4 regions of the Dehalobacter sp. DCA genome follow, and region 2 is predicted to be linked to each of the others. Evidence: riboswitches for the same ligand, from Rfam matches in the RefSeq annotation. Region 2 holds a riboswitch; each other region holds the start of a gene.
The links. A riboswitch is a leader RNA that binds a small molecule or an ion and turns the genes downstream of it on or off. The one in region 2 is predicted to bind cyclic di-GMP.
Positions count from the first base shown of each region.

Region 1 (6,632 bases), 250 kb from region 2:
TAATAAAGCTTGCAATGCCGGACGGGGATTTCTCAAAATAGAATTCCTGACACTCTCCGTCAAGCCCGTACACATATCCGATAATTAGCTCCTTCTTTAGCAATTCAGCTAACACTTTCTTTTCCATTACGTTTTCCTCCCTGATATTTTGAATTTAATCTCAGAAGGATACGGCAGGACGAAAAAAAGACCGCCCTGCCGCATAGTTTCCGAGATCAAAAATAATCTGCTTGTTCTTCATTGCGAATTGCCGCTTCTATTCGACACTACTTCCCGAAGCGAAAAAACCTTACGGCTCTTAGGGCGGCAGCATAAATGGTTTGCCGGTTAAGCAAACGCCATAGGAATTTAACCTCTCCCAGGATCTCTGCGAGCCGCCCCCATTGCTTGAGTCTGTGGCTGGGCGGAAGTAGCATTATCACTGTCCATTTCATTGCGAAACAGTCCACCACGGACTGTTTTATGACCGGGCGTTCCCGCTCGTCACCTTCGATGCCATCGGTTCGACGGATGAAATCCATCCGCAGGCAGTCTTGGCGCGCCCGTCAACGTCGCTGCCGCTTTTCACACGGCTGGACAGCTCATGTATCTATGCTGCCGGATATAATATTTTCAAAGAACAACAGGAGATAAACAATTCCCCTCACTTCTTTAGGGAAAAAAGTGAGGGGTTGGACCAAAAAACTTTTATTTTTCTAAAAGTTTTTTGAGCTGACTCAATATTCGTTTTTTGCGATTGTGTATGGTCATGCGAGGAATACCAGTTTCTGCAGACAATTGATGCTCACTTTTTTTGAGGTAATAAAGCGCTATAATCAGCTGACGTTCATTTTCATTTAACTGCAGCAGACATTGTTTAAGCCTTTTAACCATATCGCGCTGAACAATTACATCCTCCATGGAATCCTCTGCAGTAGAAATTATGTACTCCACGGAGATGCCTTTCTCATTGCATCCTTCAAGCGAGATATTGTTATCCTCCGCCAGCTTGTCCATGTATTTCTCTCTGTCCCGGCAGTGGTAATATGCTTTGTAGACCTCCTTGGCCACTGTGACACGCGTCCCTCTGACCAGCAGGGTATATTTTTTATCATGGCTATTCATAAGCTTGTCCTCCATTTCGTGAATCTGAAAATCCGGAAATGAAGAACAAGCGGAGGAGATCGGCAGCGAACCGCTGTTTTGTTATTGCATAAAATAAAAGCCACTGGTTTTGCTCCTTTCTGGGGAGCCAAACGAGCAGCTTCTTCTGAATGCAGAACCGGCCGGGCCTGACGCATAGCAATAGTGCTACTCGTCAGGCCCGGCCGGCACCTTTATAATCACTCCGCTTTACAAGGGGAGGATAGCGTCAAGCGCTGGAATCGAATATCATAAGTTCATTTATTTGATTGTGCAGTCTGCCTTATAGCTTGAGGTCTGAGAACTTCTTACTCTTATAGACCTCGTTATTGTCCAGCAAAATTGAAACCTGAGACTTGCATAGATGACACTTTACGTTTACAACATCACTTTCAGCCTCACTCGTTTCAGCTAACAGGGCCAGTGCCTCAGCATTTCCGCTGTAATCAGCAATTCGGCGTCCGCAATTCGGACATTTGAGCATTATCTTTTTCACCATCTCGTACCCTCCTGCATTATTTTCTCTATCAATACAAACGCCTGCTCTTAAAAAGGGCAGGCATTCGCAAAGATCGGCAGCCAGGCTGTCATAGCGCGGCAAACGCTTTAGACCCTCGGCTTTGCGTCCCTGCCTTTAGACAGGTTTGCCCTTAACTTTATTTACATTTAGCTGTCAGAGTAATTAAAGCCGTCATGCGCTTTGCAGACGGTAATTTTCCGGCAATCCGTTGGTTCAATCGTTTTCACAGAAGAAATAACTCTTGACACTATGTGCAACATGAATTATTATAAATGTGCATGTTATCTGCATATTTGAATTATATGCAATTTACTTTCACTTGTCAATATACAATATGAAACTTACCTGCTTATTATAGGAGGGCGGTCTACATGAAATTCGGAGAAAAAATAAAAAATGCCCGCGTCGCAAAAGACATGACGCAGGCGGAACTGGCGCAGGCGGTCGGAGTATCTCTGCGAACAATGGTCAGCTATGAAAACGGAGATTGCTATCCCAAGAAACGCGAGGTATACGGGAAGCTTGCTGCAGTTTTAGGTGTTGAGATGAATTATCTTCTAACCGAGAATGAGGAGTTTATAAATGCTGCCGGAGAAAAATACGGCTACCGTGGAAAGAAGCACGCTCAGCAGCTCATCACAGAGGTCAGCGGCCTTTTTGCCGGAGGCGACATGGATGACGAGGATTTGGATGCCGTTATGAGGGCAATCACCGACGCTTATTGGATAGCCAAGGAGAAAAACAAAAAGTACACGCCGAAAAAGTACCGCAATGCAGACAAGGAGTAGTCCGTTTTTTTGGACTGCTGCTGTGATAGAATTAGCATAGGGGGTGAATTCATTGAACAAGGCGCATATTTATAAATCAGCTGAAAAATATATCAAGCGCTTCGGAACGCGTGATCCTTTTGCCATAGCAGACGAGCTGGGCATTGAGGTTCTGTTCCGCAATGACTTCACTAAACTGAAAGGGCTTTACCGCGTGATTCAGCGCAACCGCTTCATCTTTTTGAATGGTAACTTGCCGGAACAGGTGCAGACTTTGGTATGCGCCCATGAGCTCGGCCATGACGCACATCATCGGAATCTTGCCGATGACAGTCCTTTCCGTGAATACGTTCTTTATTCCATGAATACGCGTCCAGAGTACGAAGCCAATTTATTTGCAGCTTCACTGCTTCTTCCCGATGATGAGGTTCATAAGTATGCCTGTGAAGGTTATGACGTTGTCCAGATTGCAGCCATGATGAACACAGATATTAACCTCATGCTGATAAAGATGGGAGACATGAATTCAAGAGGCTACTCGTTTAATACAGCTTATACACCACGCTCAGATTTCTTGATCAGATAACCGTTCTTTCTGAGGAAGGATACAGACATGGCTGACACTAAAGTCTATGTGCCTGCGTGGTCGCCTATGACAAGGACGGTTTATTATTGTTGAACGATGATAAAAAAATGATAACGCGAAAGCCCTTCTCAATGTATCACTGTAAGAGGGGCTTTTGAATGACTGATGCTTTTAAGCATATATCTTAACGATGGTAACCTAGGGTTTTCTACCAAGGACTATTTAACCTTACCCTGATTATCTTTTATACACTAAGTAAGTATGAATTTTATGCTGTTATCTAAAACCTTCCGGACCTTAGAATAGAAACTAGTAGCCAAACGAACATTAAAGATGCTAGCATAAATCCTAAATCTACCACCGAAAAATGCCAAATAAACAGTCGTTCCCCTAAAGCCGACGCGATAATTATACCCATCATTAAAATACTGAAAGACAACATTACTATGCTAAAAGATAATTGATTACTGATTCGATCTAATTTTTTTAAAATCAAACTGATTTCCGGAACCCTAACTTCAACCCTCATATTACCGTCTTTTAAATCATGTGATATTTCCTTAATAAGCTTCGGTAAGTCCAAAAGAATATCTACATATTCGTTGAGTTTTTCAAAAGCTGTTTTGGTAATTGAACTAATCCGGTAACGCTCTTTTAACAACTTATATCCGAAAGGCCGAGCAATATCCATTACGCTTAATTCAGGTGCAAGTTTCTCTACGCTGCCTTCAAGCGTGAGAAGCGATTTTCCCAAAAGAGTCAAATCCGATGGTATTCTAATTCGATGATTAAAAGCAACAGTAAATAGTTCGTTAACCGCCTGACCCAGGCTAACTTGACTTAAGGCAATGTCCAGATATTTGTCTTTTAAAGCATCGACATCACTGTGCAAGCGAGAGATGTTTATATCACTGGGGGCAATCCCCATATTTAAGATTACTCGAATTATCTCATCTGTATTTTTTCGGACCATGCCAATAACTAACGATGCAAAATGATATTTCATTTGAGGTGTCAGCCGTCCAACCATTCCAAAATCTAAAAAAGTAATGACCTGATCTGTTAAAACAAGAATATTACCTGGATGAGGATCACCATGAAAAAAGCCATCAATTAGAATTTGTTGAAGAATTGCTTCGACAATCTGTTTTGCAATTTCGGAAGTGTCATATTCTAATTCGATTAATCGTTCGGTTCGGCTTAACTTCGTACCTTGAATATATTCCATGGTCAGTACTTTTTTCGCAGAGTAATCCTCATAGATTTTCGGAATCCTAATCTTGGCATTATTTGAAAATTGGCGAGTCATTTTTTCAGCATTCTTTGCTTCTATTGTATAATCCAGCTCAGCACGAAGTGATTTGGCAAATTCATCTATAATTTCCGCAATCTGATACCTTTCTGCCCAATCTAATCGTTGCTCAGCAAGGCCCGCTATATCCATAAGAATTTCCAGATCAGTTTCAATTATTGTTGAAACATGTGGACGTTGAACTTTAACAGCTACCGTTTCCCCACTAATTAATACAGCACGATGGACCTGCCCAATCGAAGCTGCCGCTAATGGTATTTCCTCAAAATTAATAAAAATCTTTTCGATCTGAATTCCTAGTTCTTCTTGAATAATTTCGCGAACCTCGTTAAAAGGAAATGACGGTACATTATCTTGTAACTTTTCCAGTTCAGCAATTATTCCTGTAGGAACAACATCAGGACGCGTACTTGCAATTTGTCCCATTTTAATAAACGTTGGACCTAATTCTTCAATCACTTTCCGAATTCGCTGTCCAACCGACTTTAAGTCACCTGTTCCAGTTTCCAATTTCGGCATAAATCTACTTGAAAAAGGCACCAAATCAGATAAACCTGTTTCTACAAAAATAAACCCAAAACCGTTACGAGCTAAAACTCCAGCAACTTCTTTATAGCGACCCAGATGACGTATTCTCTTTCTAATCACACAAATCCCTTCCTAGAGATAAGGAGCCCGAATTGTACAGGCTCCTTATCCTTTATTCTCTATTTACTTTCTTCTCCGGTCTCAAATTTTTTTAATACGTTCTTCTAGTTGGGCAAGATCGTCCTTAGAAGCAATGTTCAATTCAACTAGCATTTCTGAATATTACGGTTGAAAGTTCCACCCTGTCCGGAAGGTTGGTTCCAACCATTCCGGACGGATGTTCCAATGGTTCCGTGACGGAACCTTAGTGATTCGTTCTAACCCACGTTCTTTATTCCATACACTTCCCGCATGGATTTGTCATGTTCCTTATCCACATACTGAATCTCTATGGTATAGGAATCATGAACAATCCGGTCAAGGATGGCGTCAGCCAAAGTGGCTTCTTCAATCTTGTTAAACCATCCTGCTGGTGCAAACTGAGAACAAAATATTGTGGATGCTTTTTTATGACGGGCATGGATGATCTCCAGTAAGTCCCTAGCTTCGTTTTCGGTTAGCTTGACAAGCAGCCATTCGTCGATGATGAGAAGCCGATATTTCGCATATTGATTGATGACTTTTTTGAACACACCCTCTCCTTTGGCAATGGCCAGTTCAGAAAGTAACTCGGGAAGCCGTATATACTTCGTGGTGTAATAGTGTTTGCAAGCTTCCATGCCGAGTGCACAGGCCAGATAGGATTTACCGGACCCGGTCGCTCCCAAAATGATAACATTGTGCTTTTCTGTGATATATTCACAGGAGGCCAGCCGTTCGATAAGTGATTTATTTAATTTCCTGCCCGAATGATAATTGATATCGGCGATGCAACCCTGAGGTTGATCGAAGGTAGCATTCTTGATCAGCCGATGCAGTCGGTTGTTTTTACGACTGGTATATTCCATATCCACAAGAAGTCCCATTCGGTCTTCAAAGGATATATTACTCATCGATGTATCCGCTAACTGGTTACGATAAGCATCAGCCATTGCGGACAAGCGCATTTCAATCAGTTTATTGATCGTCACTTCATTGGTCATAATCCTTACCTCCCATAATAGTCCGCGCCACGAGTATACCCGTAAGCATCGGGATTTGACCGATTTTGTTTTTGTTTTCCAGAGGGTTCATTGGGTGGAAGCTTATCCTGACCTGTGGTCAAGATATTCTTCACACTCTTATAGCTGGGATGAGGTGTATAGGATAAAGCTCTTTGGCAAGCGACTTCCAGTCGATCAACGGAATATTTGTCCGCCAGCTTGAGAAGTCCCATACACGATTTGTAACCCTGTTGTTCGATCTTATAGGAGGCAAGGATTGACTTAATGGTAATGGCAGTACTGGTGCCGATCTTTTCGGCCCATTCGATAAAACGTTGCCCATTCCACTGTAAATATTTCTGGTGCTCCTCTGGCATATGGGCCTCGATGGTACTATATTGACCAGGGCGCCCATAAAGACGTTTATGGGAAGTGAGACGGTTATTCTTAAAAAACACTTCAATGACACTTCGAGTGATGCGCACATCGACTTCCTGCTTGATATATTCGTGGGGGACTGAGTATTGCATCTTCTCCACAGAAATATGATAATTGAACTGCACAGTGAGCTTTTTCCATTGTGCAAGTTCATAAGGGGCAGACGGTAATGGTGCGAGAAATGGCTTCTCATCTTTGAGATAAACACTATAACGGC
Region 1 is NC_018866.1:1,351,540-1,358,171, forward strand. It holds gene DHBDCA_RS15565 (recombinase family protein) at 1-127, opposite strand, end outside; gene DHBDCA_RS06435 (sigma-70 family RNA polymerase sigma factor) at 688-1,104, opposite strand; gene DHBDCA_RS06445 (hypothetical protein) at 1,406-1,621, opposite strand; cyclic di-GMP riboswitch class I at 1,694-1,781, opposite strand; gene DHBDCA_RS06450 (helix-turn-helix transcriptional regulator) at 2,014-2,430, shown strand; gene DHBDCA_RS06455 (ImmA/IrrE family metallo-endopeptidase) at 2,474-2,995, shown strand; gene DHBDCA_RS06460 (ABC1 kinase family protein) at 3,276-4,955, opposite strand; gene istB (IS21-like element helper ATPase IstB) at 5,213-5,977, opposite strand; gene istA (IS21 family transposase) at 5,983-6,632, opposite strand, start outside.
Region 1: linked by a shared signal. The riboswitch ahead of DHBDCA_RS06445 (hypothetical protein) and the one ahead of DHBDCA_RS05175 (glycoside hydrolase family 26 protein) in region 2 are both predicted to bind cyclic di-GMP.

Region 2 (6,632 bases):
GACTTGAAAAAATAATCATAAGAACCATAATGCAATTTATAGTCACGCTTTTTAACTTTGTTCAGTACAACACCTAAAATACAGGAATTAAAGTTCTGAAGCTGTTCTTTTGCCCGTTTCAAATCAGGTAATTTTGTAGAACCCATTTTTACAATTAGTAAAGATGCATCCACTTTGGAAGCTACCATCGCACCGTCAACAACGCTTGCTAACGCAGGAGTATCGAAGAGCACAAAATCATACGCTTCATGCAGTTTCTGCATGATCTCTTCAAAGCGGGCAGAACTTAAAAGCCCAATTGGATTTAGAATATCACTGCCGCAAGATACAAAATAGAAGTTCGTAATATTTGTTTCACGAATTATATCTTTCAGATCAATCCTTCCGGTCAAATAATCGGAAAGGCCCGGCTGTGTATCTTCACTCAGTCTCTTTGCAGCGACTGGCTTTCGCATGTCCGCATCTATCAGTAATACTCTCCAACCTGAGTTTGCCATTGCTACCGAGAGTCCAATAGCCAAAGAAGTTTTTCCTTCACCCGGGTTATGGCTTGTCACAACAATTTTTTAATTTTTTATCAGTTTTTTGAATATATATATTCGCTGCCAGCATTTCAAATGCATCGCGAACAGCCTGATTTTTGTTATTATAAACGTTAAACGTTTTCATTGAGTATTTATCCCTCCTTAGCGGATATCGTGTTCTGGAATCAAACCGATTACATAAAGGTTAAGTTCCTCTTCGATATCCTTTGCTGAACGAATCGATGTATCAAAATACTCAATTAAATAAATTATACTAATCGAAAGAATTAATCCTAAGAAGATTCCAAGAAGTGTCTTTACAGGCATATGATTCGATAACGGATCCTTAGGAACCTGCGCTTTATCTAAAATGGCAACCGCATTAATATTTGCGATCTTATTAATTTGATCCATAAATACTTGCGAAGTGACATTAGCTACAGTAGCAGCGATATATGGGCTGGAATTTTGAGCTTTAATGGTAAATACATTAGAATCTTTTTCAATCTCAATCGTTATCATAGACATAAGTTGTATCTCGTCTATATCGTATCTTTTAATATCATTAGTTATTACCGATGTAATCGTCCTGCTGGATAAGATTTTTGAATATTGCTCTACGAAGGATTCATTCATCATACCTTGATCAATTTGAATATATAGTTTTGTATCAGCTTCATAGATCGGTTTTGTTAATTGACTGGTCAGATAACCGGCTCCCCCGCCTACGGCTACCAGTAGTACAATTAACCACCATTTTCTTATCATAGAAAAAAATACACTTTGGAAATCCACTCTATCCATCCTCTCTCACTATCTTATGGTTTGATGATTATATTGTATGGAAAGATGTAACGTAAAAAAGGTGTAATAGGATAAAATTCCATAAATAATTGGATTTCCCTTTATTTCTTTTGCTTAGCAAAAAAAATAATTTATTTCTAAATTTTATGGTATAAAGGCCAGAAGATTAGAGGGATAATCCTTGTTATCTTCTGGCCGTCTTCAGTCTTCTTATCCTCGAAAAGCTGCAAGTGAAAATTCCGAAGTATCGATCGCACAATCCATATCATAATTGTCATTAAACCAAATATTTGCCTTAAGTCTAGGATACACTCCTGCCTTAATCTGAGCCTTCATATCCGTAATCCATGCAGCTTTACTACCACCTTGCTCAGACGAACCAATTTCTGCAATGATTATCGGCTTCGTAGAACCGCTTGCTAATGCCTTATAAGGCGCATCAAACACTTGTCTGAAAGTTTGCCAACTGCTCCACTGCTGAGATGTTCCCCAGTTATATCCATCCACAGAAACATAGTCCACATAATTGTTACCAGGATATGCTCCCATATAAGTGGCGCTTCCTTTATTTTGATAATTTACGTTATACACGAACTTAACATTTGTTGCACCGTTTGCACGGAATATTTTTACGATCCTTTGGTATGCGCTCTTGTACGAAGCATTGGTATTTACGTTGCTATTTCCAACACACCAACCATACCAATCTCCGTTAACCTCGTGCAGCGGACGAAGCCAAACTTCCGTACCATTTTGCCAAGATTTAAACTGCTGGGCAATTGTGGCGAAGTATTCATCCAACTTGCCATTGTTTATCTCAACAGTATTGTAATCTGTCATATCATCTTTCTTCAATTGCAGGGTGATCAAGTTAATTGCGCCTTCACTTTTAGCGGCATCCATAAAATCTTCCCATTGGCTCACATCCTGTGTTGAATAAACAAAAGTGTGAATTACTTCACTGCGATGGTTAGCCAGTGCGTTAAAATCCTGAATAGCTGTATTTCCCGACGAAGCCCATTCTCCCAGCCAGGCTCCAGTCATTACCGTTGTCGATGCCGTTGCTGTTCCCGGTGTTCTAGCCTTCCTTGCTGCTGCGGCATCAGCAGTAGGTGTATAAAGTGCTAAAAACATAAAGGTAAATAATAGAAATACAGATATAAACTTTTTCATTAAAAAAACTCCTTTCGGTAGCTGGCTGCCATTTTACAGGCCCTTTAGCTTTGCGTCTCTGCCTTTCGACAGGTTTGCCTTTATCGTTTGAGAGTGCTTTATTGTCTCAGGTAATCGTCGGCCGTATTTTACCTAAAGACTTAAATGATTACCTCCAATTTCATTTTTCAAACAACAAAAAACTACTTTTGGTAACTGGCTGCCATTTTACAGGCCCTTTAGTTTTGCGTCCTTGCTTTTCAGCAAGTTTGCCATTGTCAGTAATAGCTTTTTATTCGACAATCATCTGATTATATTTTGTCATATCATTTTATTATTGTCAATATATTTACTAAATAATTTTTATTATTCTTGATAAGCGGCTAATGAAGACTCTGAAGTATCAATTGTCCAATCCATCTCTTCAGAATTGCCATTGTCATTAAACCAAATTACAGCTTTCAGTTCTGGATAAGCTCCAGTCTCAATTTGTTTTTTCATATCGGTGATCCAGTCAGCTTTACTGCCGCCCTTTTCTGTTGAAGCTACTTCAGTAATAATTACCGGTTTGTTTGAGCCCTTTGTCAGTGCAGTGTAAGCAGCATCAAATGTTTGCCGAAATGTTTGCCATTTGCTCCAAGACTGTGATGTTCCCCAGTTATATCCGTCAATTGAAACATAATCAACAAAGTTATCACCGGGATAAGCCCCCATATAGGAGGCCCCTTCCCCATTATTTTGGTAATTGACATTGTACACAAATTTTACGTTAGTTGCTCCATTATCGCGGAATATGGTTACAATACGTTGATAGGCATTTCTGTATGTTTCATTGGTATTAATCTTGCTATTTCCGATATTCCAGCCAAACCAGTACCCATTTGCCTCATACAAAGGTTGAAACCAAATCTCAGAGCCGTCCTGCCAATTCTTTAGTTGCTTGGCAATCTCGGTAAAGTATGCATCCAGTTCTCCTTTATTAATATCGACGGTACTGTATTGCTTTCCATTATTTTTCACTAAAATAATGGTTAGTAAGTTAATAGCTTCTTGTTCTTTCGTATAATCCATAAAGTCGGCCCAGTCATCCATATTCTGATATGAATAGATAAATGAATGAATAACCCCACAATGATGATTGGAAAGAATATTGTAATTTTCAATATTTCTGTCCGTTGCAGAGGGCCATGTTCCCATCCATGCCCCGTACAACGTGTTTGATTCAGCAGATTGAGAGGAATTAGCCACAAGAGATGTCTCTCCAGCTCTATTTGTTTCCGCTAAGCTGATTTTGTTATTTAGGCAAGAGAGAAAAATAGTAAAAGTTACAAGAACAGTAATAAGTATCAGAGATATTGGCTTTCTCATTATAACTCCTTTCAATATCACCCAAGCAAAATAAAATCTACACTCCGATACATTATAGCATGCTTCAATATTAATTGGAATAATAATCTATTTCTTTATCTTTATTATTTTACCTTAACTTTGACTTTTACATACTGGTCCATTGAATTCATCTTCCTAAGCATTTCTTCCAGAGACTCATATTTTAATATCATCGTTCCCAATGTACCGTTGGATCCAGTAAATGCTGAAATTTGATCTCCTGATCTGTATTGCATATTAAATTCCACAATATTTTTACGTAGGTTCTCATCAACCCATATATCTTGTAATACACCACTCTGACTGCAATGCACCATATAGCTTGACCAATAGCCTTTGGTTTCAACCATTTTTAAGTCTGAACAATTTACGCCCATTGCAGTTTTTATTGTATAATCAGTAAGATCTACTCCGGTAGCATATTTAATTACCTGGGGAATTAAATTCCCCCCATTGCGAGGTCCAACTTCCATGAGATAGATATTTTCATTCCTATCAATTCTAATATCAAAGTTATAAGCACCATCTTTCATGTCCAGTAAAGTCAACAGGCGCTGTACTTCACAATGTATTTTATCATGAAGTCGTTGCGGCATATTATACGGCCAGCTTTCACCAATCGGAACATAAGGATTACTTGAATCGCTCTCAAAATGCTCGTTAGCGAAACAACGAAACACCAACTGTCCATTTACAGAAAACCCATCTCCTGCAACCTGATATCCATACTTTTCAGTGTATTCCTCCATGATAAACCGCTTTGCTCTTGAGAAGGATAATGCGTATATAGCTTTTTCTTCTAACTCGCTTACTTCAAAAACTCTCGATACTCCCTTGCTTCCTGAAGAATCAACAGGTTTTATCATTACCGGTAGTGTAAAACTGTGAATGTCTTCTATCGCCTTATTGATAGAAGTGTAACCCTTGGCTTTTGGGGTCTTGAATCCGTTCTCTGCTAAAAAATTTCTAAATAAATCTTTGTTTGATAACACTTCAACTGACTCATACGGATTTGTTGGAAATCCCATCTTTTCAGCGACATACGCAGCTGTAATAGCCGCTGGATCAGAAGCATAGCATACAATGCCGTCAATTTTTAATCTTTTGGCTAAATTTAAAACGGCTTCCTTGTCAGTTGTACTGACATTGTGGTACTCATCAGCAAATTTATGTCCGGGATTTTCGGGAATATAATCACAAGAAACCACATAATACCCCATATTCCTTGCTGCTTTTATCGAAGGCACCTGGAAATATGAACCACCCAGCATTAATATTTTCTTCACCATTTTTCTCCCATTTAATATCTATATTGTCCATCAACGGACTAGTAGCCTATATAAACTACTTTATCTTTGATAAGCGGCAAGCGAAGAATCTGAAGAATCAATTCTCCAATCAACCTTTTGATATTTGTCGTAATCATTAAACCAAATTACAGCAATCAACTCCGGATATGCTCCCGATTGAATCTGTTTTTTCATATCGCTGATCCAAGCAGCTTTATCTCCGCCCTTTTCTGCTGATGCAACCTCAGCAATAATCACGGGTTTATTTGAACCATTTACCAAGGCTTCATATGCTGCATCAAAAGTCTGACGAAAACTGTACCATTTACTCCATGTCTGAGATGTTCCCCAATTGTATCCATCTATTGACACAAAATCAACGTATCCATCTCCTGGATAAGCATCCATAAACGAAGCACCTTCTCCGTTATTTCCATAATTTACATTATAAACGAATTTTACATTATATGCGCCATTATCCCTAAATATTTTTACAATTCGTTGAAATGCCATTCGAAAGGATTCATTGGTATTGACGCCGCTATTCCCTATACCCCAGCCAAACCAATATCCATTGGCCTCGTACATAGGCTGAATCCAAATCTCTGAACCTCCTTGCCAGTTCTTCATTTGAATTGCAAGAGCGGTATAATAGGCATCCAACCTGCCATTATTAACGTCGACCGTGCTGTACTCACCATTATCACTGTTCCTCATCATGATCGTTAATAGATTAATTGCTCCTTGTTCATGAACATAATCCATGAAACTCTCCCAGTCATCCATGTCTTGTGTCGTAAACACATAGGTATGAATGATGTCTGAATGGTGATTTGACAATTGATTAAAAGACTCTATATTTTTTTCCGTCTTTGAAGGCCAGGTTCCCAGCCAGGCCCCAATCAACGTGGTTCGTTCAACTTCTATGGATTTTTCATGGTTTGTTTCCCCCTTCACACTGATAGTCTGAGGGCTACTATTTGGTGTTTTGGTCACGAAACCATATATTAGCAAACTAACCAAGACAATGAAAAAAATAATAAAGAAAAACTTTTTTTTAGCAATAACCCTCGTAATAATTGATTTCAACCCTTTCGTAAATTATTGAAATACTTTTTATAAGTATGGGAATACATCTTTTCGTAATACGTGATGTAACTTCCTGATACGATATCCATTATCCATTTTTTATGATTAATATACCATTCAATTGTATCCTTCAGTCCTTGGTCAAAACAATACACTGGCTCCCAGCCTAATTCTGTCGTTATCTTCGTATGATCGATCGCATATCTTCTGTCATGTCCTGGCCTGTCTTTAACATACTTAATTAGATTCTCGGATTTCCCCAGCGTTTTTACAATGAGCTTGACAATCTCAACATTTGCCTTTTCATTATTCCCGCCAATATTATATATTTCTCCATAAGCCCCCTTATGCAAAACAACATCAATAGCTGAACAGTGATCCGCCA
Region 2 is NC_018866.1:1,103,670-1,110,301, forward strand. It holds gene DHBDCA_RS05165 (tyrosine-protein kinase family protein) at 1-521, opposite strand, end outside; gene DHBDCA_RS15870 (hypothetical protein) at 544-669, opposite strand; gene DHBDCA_RS05170 (YveK family protein) at 687-1,328, opposite strand; gene DHBDCA_RS05175 (glycoside hydrolase family 26 protein) at 1,539-2,501, opposite strand; cyclic di-GMP riboswitch class I at 2,515-2,590, opposite strand; cyclic di-GMP riboswitch class I at 2,689-2,764, opposite strand; gene DHBDCA_RS05180 (glycoside hydrolase family 26 protein) at 2,847-3,848, opposite strand; gene DHBDCA_RS05185 (ATP-grasp domain-containing protein) at 3,953-5,158, opposite strand; gene DHBDCA_RS05190 (glycoside hydrolase family 26 protein) at 5,219-6,247, opposite strand; gene rfbB (dTDP-glucose 4,6-dehydratase) at 6,244-6,632, opposite strand, start outside.

Region 3 (4,470 bases), 1.1 Mb from region 2:
CACAATAAAAAAGGTTCGTAAAATGTGTAAATCTCATTTTTCTTCACTGTCTCTGCTTGGACCTATTCTCAAATAACTCAACAAAAAAGGCTTGGGGATTTTATAGGCCCGCCCAACCTTTAGGCATTCAATTCTATTTTCCTGTATCAAACCGTAACCCGTTTTAAGGCTGATGCCAAGAATTTTACACATTTGCTTTATATCAAGCACATCGGGGTATCCTTTTAGCATGATTCGGTAGGCTTTTTCTTGCGTTAATTTTTCATTAGCCATAATTAAGCCTCCTCTTGCTTTTATCAGGTCTAAACTTCATAAAAAAATTTTTATATGAAACAATCGTCATTATTTTGATTAGCGCAGCGGGAGAATGCGCCTTCGTTCAGACACGTAGCGCATATCATAAACAGGCGCACCCCTATACTGCACTTCTGTTTTGGTTTATAAGACTATGGTTTTATTCGGCGGACAGCGGTTGACCGTCCTCATAGGAATTTCACCTCTCCCAGGTTCTCTGCAAGCCGCCCCCATTGCGTGATCCTGCTATAGCAGGGCTGTAGCTGGACGGAAGTATCATTATCCCTCTGTATGTGTCATCGCCTTAAATGCTGCCAGCATTTATTTATAGCATGGATATTAATCGCTCGTACCTGACCTAATTCAATCGCAACATCATTTATGCTTCACTAAATCTGATTGTTGAAGGATTGGTGGTTATGGCGTATCTGCTATTTGGCTTTCCTTTTCAGGGCATACAGGGAAAGTACCGAATAAAAACAATTATTTACTTGTCAAAGATCAGTAAGGGGGGAAGAATTTGTCCCTCTAATAACCACTTCATTTTTTAGGCAAAATCGCAGGGCGTTACAGAAAGTTTTTTAAAAACTTTTCGATATTTTTTAGTCCGCGTTCGATGGATTCCCTAACTGCGCTTTCACTAATGCCATCTGCTTTAGCAATGGCGGTTTTGCTTATACCCAAAAAGAAATGAGCATAAACACGTTTTGCTTGCTTTTCCGGCAAACTGTTGATGGCAGTATATAACTCATGATTGGTGACTTTCCTCTCATAAATCTCTTGAGGAGACAAGGAAATGAAAACAATTTCCTGCTCAATACCGTCACCACGGTCGAGAGAGTAATAGGCTTTGTGTCTGTATGTGCGTAATTTGTAAGCATTCTCGCTCAGCTTGAAGCACTTCAGAGAAGAAGCGATTTCATCCGCAACTTCAACAAAAAAGTCAAATTGATAAAATGGGTAATAATCTCGCAAATTAATCCTTTTCATTTTCAGACCTCCGTTTTGATTTTTTCGTAAAAACCAAAACAGAAGGCGGGGAACGGCACCTAACGGATTTAAATAATTTTCTTGAGAAAAAAGAAAATATATAATAATGGCGATTGTAAGCCTTAAGCTGATAAGCAACATGTTTTTGCCAAATAAAAAAGCACGCAGTTTGCTTAAGGCAAATCGCGGGCTTATCCACCGTGACGTTTGTCAAGTAAGATTTATAAAGAACATTATGAAATTCTTCTTTATTTACACCTCAGGAGGGTAATTTTTAACATGCTTCGCAATTAGCAGCACTCCCTTTGCTTGGGGCAAAGAGCAAAGCCATGAAAAAACAACCCTAATCTCAGGGGGTAATGCGACTATACGCAAATAAAAAAACTGCCTCGAAAGGGCAGGATATACCGTAAAACTGTTCGGCAACCAGGCTGTCATAGTGCATTGGCACGTTAGACCCTATGGCTTTGCGTCGCTGTCTTTAGACAACTTTGCCCTTATCTTTTTTATTTAGTTGATGCGTTAAGTTAAAGGAATAAAATACTGTCTTAATTGACATAGAATAATAAATACGCATATTGAGTTCGTATTTGTCATGTTATGTTAAATTATATGATAAACTCTTTTTGCATAAATCTATGTCAAATTGTGTTGTCGAAATAAGCGGATATTGTATAATTGAGTTGTATTTTGAGTTGATCATGGTAAAGGGCAGATACTCCCTGGATGGTCAGTATTCCAGTTCTATTGAAGTTCCCTTTTACTCTCTTAAAACAAAAGTAATGCTTATTGATGAAAATACCCATATATTTCATAATTCGAAACATTATTTACTGGTTCAGTGTCTTTGAAAAATAAGGGTGAACCTATAACCGTGAAATGCATTTTTTATAACTTCCTTTTTCGTTTAAATGAAGCTTCGTCGATCAAGTACACTTAGAAGCTTTAGAATTGATTCATCTGAAGAAAGGTATGATTTGGTTCAAACAAGGAGGGTTTTATCGTTAAGATAAATACACTCAACTAAATGAGCATATAAAGTGTGCGAAACACTAAACCACCCGCTATTTGATTTGACGGGTGGTTTAGTGGTAGTTTAGTGTTTCGCTCCAGAATCACTGCATCTCGTGGTCTAAGTGCCTTATTTGTCCTTAGGACCACAATACGTCATCAGAATTATACTCTCCACGTGTGTTTTGGCATTAAAGAGATACTAATACGCGGAATTACTGCTTTTGAAAAGGGGGCCGCTTTAGGGGGGGAGTGCGAAACTCGTAAATCTTTTCTCAAAACAATTATAAAATACTATCTTAGATTAGGTAGGTTATTTTGCATCCAGCTGTCATAACTTTATTTAACTCATCATTTTGGCAAATTACTAATTGCTTGGTTTGAGCCGATAACGACTAAAATATCGCCTTGTTTAATAAGCGCCTCCGCGCCAGGTGCCGCGATTATTTCTTCTACACTTTTAATGGCTATCACACTTACCTGATATGTTGCCCGCAAATTCAATTTTCCTATGGTCTTATCTACAAATTCCCGGGGAGCATATACTTCTATGATGCTATAATCGGGAGATAACTCAATATATTCTAATAAATCATTGGTGGAAGTGAGATTATGTGCCACCCGTATCCCCATATCGCGTTCCGGATAGATAACCCTGTCCACTCCTATTTTTTCTAAAACCCTGCCATGAAGAGCGTCTTTCGCTTTGGCGACAACTCTCTGTACCCCAAGTTCTTTGAGCAATACAGATACTAAAATATTTGATTGAATATCATCACCAATCCCGACAATGGCGACATCAAAATTGCGAATACCTAACCTTTTTAAAGCCTCTTCGTCTCTGGCATCCAATTGAACCGCCTGGGTTACTTGATTAGCGATATCCTGTATTTCTTTTTCCGAATTATCGATGACTAATACTTCATAACCAAGCTTATACAAGGAAGTAGCCACACTTTTCCCAAAACGTCCGATCCCAATCACCACAAACTGTTTATCCTTTTTCATTTCTCTTGCTCCTATCCAATCATTATTTTTGATTCGGGATATTTTGCTTGATTACCTGGATTGTTACCTTTACCGATGGAAAAAGCGATTGTCAATAAACCAACTCTTCCAACAAACATTGTAAGAATAATTAAGATTTTCCCAAAAAGGGTAAGATCGGAAGTTATTCCCAAGGATAGACCGACCGTCCCGAAAGCAGATACAGTTTCAAACAATAAAGTTATCAAGTCCGCCTCTTCCGTAATCGACAACAACCCAGTAACTAAAATAATCCATATAATAGCCAAGGTCATAATCGCCACTGCCTTCTGGATAACTTCTTTGGGAATAGATCTTCCATGAATGGTTACTTGACTTTTATTTCTGAATATGCTGAAAATCGATAACATGATCGCTACAAAAGTTGTTGTTTTTATCCCTCCCCCGGTCGACCCAGGCGAAGCTCCTATAAACATAAATACTATCATAAGTAGTATCGTTGTATCTTGAAGCGCGGAAATATCTATAGTATTGAATCCGGCAGTACGGGGAGTAACCGATTGAAACAAAGAAGAAAGAATTTTTCCTTGGTACCCAAGATTGCCAAGCGTGTCAGGATTATTAAACTCCAGGAGGAAAAAGAGTATAGCCCCGATTGCAATCAATAACCCCGTCGTCCGGATTACAATCCAGGAATGCAGGCTCATCTTCCTTCCACGTTGGAAATAGACATCTGAAATTACCGAAAACCCAATACCACCTAAGACAATCAAGACCATTACGGTAAGATTTATAACAATATCACGTTGAAACCTCATCAAACTATTTCCAAACAGGTCAAACCCTGCGTTGTTAAAAGCTGACACAGTATGAAATAAAGCGTAATAAAAAGCTTTGCCAACGTTAAAATCGAACGACCACCTTATCGTAAGGATAATGATACCTATAGCTTCGATAAGAAACGCCGCCAGGAAAATATATTTTGCCAGCCTTACAATCCCTTCCAAAGATGACTGATTATAAGCTTCCTGCAGAATCATTCTTTCTTGAAGATTTATTTTTTTCCCCAGAAGGATGGCAAAGAAGGTGGCGAAGGTCATAAAACCAAGACCACCGATCTGAATTAATAAAAGGATGACGATTTGCCCGAAAACAGAAAACACAGATCCGGTGTCTACAACAACCAGG
Region 3 is NC_018866.1:14,389-18,858, forward strand. It holds gene DHBDCA_RS00075 (helix-turn-helix domain-containing protein) at 34-273, opposite strand; gene DHBDCA_RS00080 (RNA polymerase sigma factor) at 862-1,284, opposite strand; cyclic di-GMP riboswitch class I at 1,703-1,790, opposite strand; gene DHBDCA_RS00085 (potassium channel family protein) at 2,647-3,303, opposite strand; gene DHBDCA_RS00090 (TrkH family potassium uptake protein) at 3,315-4,470, opposite strand, start outside.
Region 3: linked by a shared signal. The riboswitch ahead of DHBDCA_RS00080 (RNA polymerase sigma factor) and the one ahead of DHBDCA_RS05175 (glycoside hydrolase family 26 protein) in region 2 are both predicted to bind cyclic di-GMP.

Region 4 (5,994 bases), 1.1 Mb from region 2:
GTATAAAAATGTAACGGAAGAACAATGGCGGGATTGGCAGTGGCAGATTTCCAACAGAATAACAAGGATTGATCAATTGGAACAAGTGGTCAACCTTACCCAGGATGAGCGTCAGGGAGTGGCGGTAAGTCTTAAAAAATTACGTATGGCAATAACGCCCTACTATGCTACACTTATGGATCCAAATGACGAACATTGCCCGGCAAGGCGGCAAGCTATTCCAACGACTCATGAAACCAAAATCTCCAAATTTGACAGTAGTGATCCGCTGCATGAAACAGCCGACGCGCCGGTTCCCGGCCTTACTCACAGATATCCCGATCGCGTACTGTTGCTTATTACTGATCAGTGTTCAATGTATTGTCGTCACTGTACCAGAAGACGATTTGCCGGTCAGGAGGATAAGGCGCTTTCCCTGGATAATATCAAACGGGCAATCAACTATATTAAAGCGCATAAAGAAGTCAGGGATGTGCTTTTGTCGGGCGGGGATCCATTGTGTCTCTCTGATGACAAGCTGGAAGCAATTATAAAATTAATTCGGGAAATTAAACACGTGGAAATAATTCGCATAGGCACTAGAACACCGGTTGTCATGCCTCAGAGAATCACTGATAAGCTCTGCACAATGCTGAAAAAATACCATCCTATTTGGCTGAATACGCACTTTAACCACCCCAAAGAACTGACAGCTGAGGCCAGGGAAGCATGCGGAAAATTGGCTGATGCCGGAATACCTCTTGGCAACCAGTCAGTGCTTTTAAAAGGTATTAATGATTGCCCCTATATTATGCGCGATTTGGTGCAAAACCTTGTTAGATCCAGAATCAGACCATATTACCTTTATCAGTGTGACCTTTCAGAAGGAATAGAGCATTTCAGAACTTCGGTTTCCGTGGGGATAGAAATCATAGAAATGCTGCGGGGACATACCTCGGGTCTAGCTATTCCACAGTTTGTTGTGGATGCGCCGGGGGGCGGTGGTAAGATCCCGGTTAATCCGCAATATTTGATTTCATATTCTCCGGAAAAGGTCATTCTTAGAAATTTTGAAGGTGTAATTTGTACGTATACCGAGCCTGAGGATAAAACGCACCAGTGCCAAAAATGCGGCACGTGCGGTAAATTCAAGAATAAAGAATACCGTGGATTAGAAAAGTTATACAGAGGTGAACAAGTATGTTTGATCCCAAGCACAAACGTAAGACTCAACAAGAGGGAGGGGTTTCATGAATACAGATCAAGATAACTTCAAGAATCAATATATTAATATTTCAGATATAGACATATACGTAGATTATCACAATAAAAGGCTTAAAATATTGAGTCATTCTCTTCTGTCTGAGTTGATAATCAAAGAGATTGTTGATTATGCCAAAAAAGAAAACCTGGGTAAAATTATCGTGAATTGTCATAAACATCAGATAAATATCTTTGAGGAATGCGGGTTTGTAGCAGAGGGGGTTATCGACGGTTTTTTTCAGGGAGAGGATGCAACTTGTATGTCGCTTTTTCTTGACAAAAGACGCGAAAATTCACTCTATGAGGAGAAAGAAAACAGAATTATTGACTATTGCGTTAAGAATACCAATAGATTCGAGCTGACTAAGAATAAAAACTATACAATGAGGCAGGCCGTGCCGGACGATATTCCCCAGATGATTCAGCTTTTTCAAGCGGTATTTGAAACCTATCCAACACCAATTTTTAGCAGAGAGTATCTTCAAAAAGTCATGCGGGATCATGTTTTGTTTATGGTGGCGGAAGAAGAAAGGAAGATTATCAGTATTGCTTCGGCAGATCTGGACAAACAGCACATGAACGCTGAAATAACGGATTGTGCCACTTATCCGAAATATCAAGGCAGAAACATAGTAAGTGAACTGATATTCCAACTGGAAACGCACTTGAAACATAATGGCTTTGCTACAGTATATAGCCTTTCAAGAGCGAACAATCTTGGAATCAATCGGTCTTTAAGCAAGCTGGGGTATATGTATAGAGGAAGGCTTATCAACAACTGCAATATTTGCGGTGGTTTTGAAGATATGAATATTTGGATAAAATCATTAAATTAAGTAAATTATTGGACATTAACCTGTCATTGAAACCATCAATAACTGGCAAATGTCCTTTATTCATAAGTTTTATGATCTATAATGAGGAATTAGCTTGACCACGAAGGTTTGAGCATTACTTTATTTTTGGTATAATTACTAATGAGATATTTCGGTATTAAAAGTAAGTAGGAGGTTTTCTAATGGAAGAATGGAAAAGACAGATACTTGACGCGGTTAAATTCGGACGTGCAAGTTTAGCAAATGAATATGCCCGGGCAGCAATACAAAATCCAGAGAATAAGATTTCTTTTGGGGAATTTAGGTGTGGTAAAAAATACTATATGGGAGTTATCGCTAAAAACAATGTTGAGGCTCATTTATTATATCCCGACCCGAAGAACCGGCTCGAACTTGATACTGGTGATGTAATCGCAGTTAAATATGGCGATTTGTATATAGTAGGAATATTTACGCTTTCAGACGATGAGATTGGGATAAAGACGTTGACGAGTGTGGATTGTCAAGGGGAAGAAGATTTTGTTCAATTACGTAATGGTGGAGCTAACCATGTCGCTTTTCTTTTCCATGTTCCAAAGGATGAGAGCTAGCCTGATTTGCTAAAGGATCATATTAAAAAGCAAAATACTTAAGATAAATACCTGGACACTTCAGCATAAAATGGATATATTCAGGGTATTCAAAAGAAGAATTATTTGTTATAATATAAAAGCTTAAGCAAAAATGACAATATAAAGTTGTACGAGTTGGTGTAAACTTCGTGAAAGTGAAGGACGCTAAAGCTATGGGTCTAAGGCTGCTTGTAAGTGGCTATGATTGCCAGGCTGCAAGTAATTGAACTTCTTGGGGGGGAGTAGTTCCATTTTGGATTACTCTCTTTTTTATGTCTTTTATTTTCACTTGGGAGGATGATACATATGAAACAAATAGGCATCGGACAAGCATTCAGAGCAAATTTTCTGGGTCACGCTCCGGACTGGTACAAAAGAACGATTCTTGCTTTTTTGGTGTTGAACCCTATTTTAATGTATACCGCCGGTATGTATGTTACAGGTTGGGTGTTGATTGTCGAATTCATTTTTACCCTGGCGATGGCGCTGAAATGTTATCCGCTTCCTGCCGGTGGACTTCTGGCGATCGAAGCCGTTGTGCTCGGACTTACGAACACGCAAACAGTCTATGCCGAAGTTGAAACGAACCTGCCGGTTATTCTTCTTCTGATGTTCATGGTCGCCGGTATCTATTTTATGAAAGAAGGTCTTGTGTACCTGTTTTCCAAGCTCCTTACGAAAGTACACTCTAAAGTCGCGATTTCATTCCTGTTCGCTGTACTGGGTGCGGTTCTTTCCGCATTTCTGGATGCGTTGACCGTAACGGCGGTGATTATCGCCGTGGCGTATGGTTTCTATAACATCTTCCACAAGTTTGCTTCCAGCGAAAAAGTATACGAAAAGTATGACATTAATCACGATCATAGTGTTGATGAGAAACTTCATGAGGATCTGGACGAGTTTCGTGGTTTTCTGCGTAATCTTATGATGCATGGCGCTGTGGGCACTGCGCTGGGCGGTGCAATAACACTGGTTGGTGAACCGCAGAACCTGTTGATTGGCTCCATTATGGAATGGGACTTCGTAGATTTCTTTATACAATGCGCCCCGGTGTCTATCCCGGTATTGATCGTTGGTCTTCTGACCACCATTATCCTTGAAGTTACCAAGTTCTGGGGGTACGGCTACCAGCTTCCTGAGTCTGTGCGAAAGGTTATGGAAGAGGATGTAAAAGTCAAAGATGCTGCCAGGAATATGCGTGGACGTGTACGCCTGATTGTTATGGCTTTGTGTGGCGTTCTGCTGATCTTCTCCCTGGCGCTGCACCTGGCGGAAGTTGGTCTTATTGGTCTGATGATTATTATCCTGCTTACCGCTTTCAATGGGGTTACGGAAGAAAAGCATATCGGTCATGCGTTTGAAGAAGCGCTGCCGTTTACTGCGTTGCTGGTCGTATTTTTCGCCGTCGTTGCGGTTATTCATGACCAGCATTTGTTTACGCCGATTATTCAATGGGTACTGAACATGGAAGGGCAAAATCAGCTTGTCGCTTTTTTTGCGGCCAACGGTGTCCTTTCAGCAATCAGTGATAACGTTTTTGTTGCTACGGTATATATGACTGAAACACAGCAAGCATTTGAAGCCGGAGGTATTGCGCTGGAGCAGTACAACAAGCTGGCAGTTGCCATTAATATGGGTACAAATATCCCTTCAGTTGCCACACCAAACGGTCAGGCGGCGTTTCTGTTCATCCTGACTTCCGCTTTAGCTCCGCTGATTCGTCTGTCTTACCTAGAAATGGTAAAACTGGCTCTGCCTTACGCTGTCGTTATGACTCTTACGGGCCTGCTGGCAACAATGTACCTGTTGTAATACCTTCTTCAGGTTCTTCTTTAGTTGTAAGCAAGAGCAGAGCAGATAATTGTATTCTTCCAATTCCATATAGCATGTTTTCGGCGCTTGACACAAATGACAATATGCAATATTCCTTCGTTAGTCAGAGTTGTCGTAAGCTCTTGGTAAATCGCATGGAATATTAATTAAAACGTGTTGAAGCGACCATGCTGGTACGTAATCAGAAGTTGACTTTTGGGGTGGGAAGTCGTTTATTGAGACTTTTCACTTTTGTTTTTATAAAAAATACCTTGCGGGTGTACGAACAATTGGACAAAATGAAAGAAAGTAAATTAAAATATTAAATAGGTCTATCTTTAATCTAAAAGTGGAGGAACAAGATGTCACATAATACTCAAGTTATCGTTGCAGCGGTAATTTTTTTGACCACCTATGCTTTTATAATAAGCGAGAAAATACATAGAACGGTGGTCGCTTTGGTCGGGAGTGCCCTTGTCATTTTAATAGGCATTCTAAACCAAGAGGAAGCGATTGAAGCAATTGATTTTAACACCATAGGATTACTCATTGGGATGATGATCATCGTCGGCATTACCCGTCGAACAGGTGTGTTCGAATTCCTGGCCTTAAAAGCGGCGAAGCTAGCAAAGGGAGACCCGTGGCTAATTATGCTGTTCCTGGCAATTCTGACAGCAATCGCATCTGCGTTTCTGGATAATGTGACGACGGTAATGCTTATGGTCCCTGTTACATTTTCGATAACTGAAAAACTGGATATAAATCCTATTCCATTTTTGCTTACGCAAGTTATTGCCTCAAATATTGGAGGAACAGCTACGCTAATTGGTGATCCGCCGAACATCATGATCGGCAGTGCCACAGGCCTTACCTTTGTCGATTTTATCCTTAACCTGGGTGGGGTTATTGTTATAATTTTCGTTGCGACGATGGTTGCTCTGAAATATATTTATCGGAAATCATTACGTGTGGATGATGATAAAAAAGTAATAATTATGTCCTTGGATGAAAGTCAAGCGATCAAGGATCACTTTCTTTTGCGCAAATGCTTAATTGTGCTTGCTGTTACAATAATAGGTTTTATGCTGCATGGTATGTTACATCTGGAATCCGCGACGATCGCGTTGGCTGGCGCCAGTCTTTTGTTATTAATCACCCGTGAGGAGCCGGAAGATATCCTTTTGTCAGTCGAATGGCCAACTATCTTTTTCTTTGCCGGACTGTTTGTACTGGTCGGGGCTTTAGGGCATGTAGGGATTATTGAATGGATTGCGAAAAAGGCACTGGATGCTACCGGTGGTTCGTTGCCATTAACAACGATGTCCGTTCTGTGGTTGTCTGCGATTGCTTCAGCGTTTGTAGATAACATCCCCTTTGTTGCCACTATGATTCCTTTGATTCAAAAGATAGGGGAAATGGGCGGGATAGAAAACCTAAGACCGCTATGGTGGGCTCTTTCATTAGGGGCTTGTTTGGGAGGAAATGGGACTTTA
Region 4 is NC_018866.1:19,528-25,521, reverse strand. It holds gene ablA (lysine 2,3-aminomutase) at 1-1,249, shown strand, start outside; gene ablB (putative beta-lysine N-acetyltransferase) at 1,230-2,078, shown strand; gene DHBDCA_RS00105 (hypothetical protein) at 2,261-2,668, shown strand; cyclic di-GMP riboswitch class I at 2,819-2,910, shown strand; gene nhaB (sodium/proton antiporter NhaB) at 2,996-4,501, shown strand; gene DHBDCA_RS00095 (ArsB/NhaD family transporter) at 4,864-5,994, shown strand, end outside.
Region 4: linked by a shared signal. The riboswitch ahead of nhaB (sodium/proton antiporter NhaB) and the one ahead of DHBDCA_RS05175 (glycoside hydrolase family 26 protein) in region 2 are both predicted to bind cyclic di-GMP.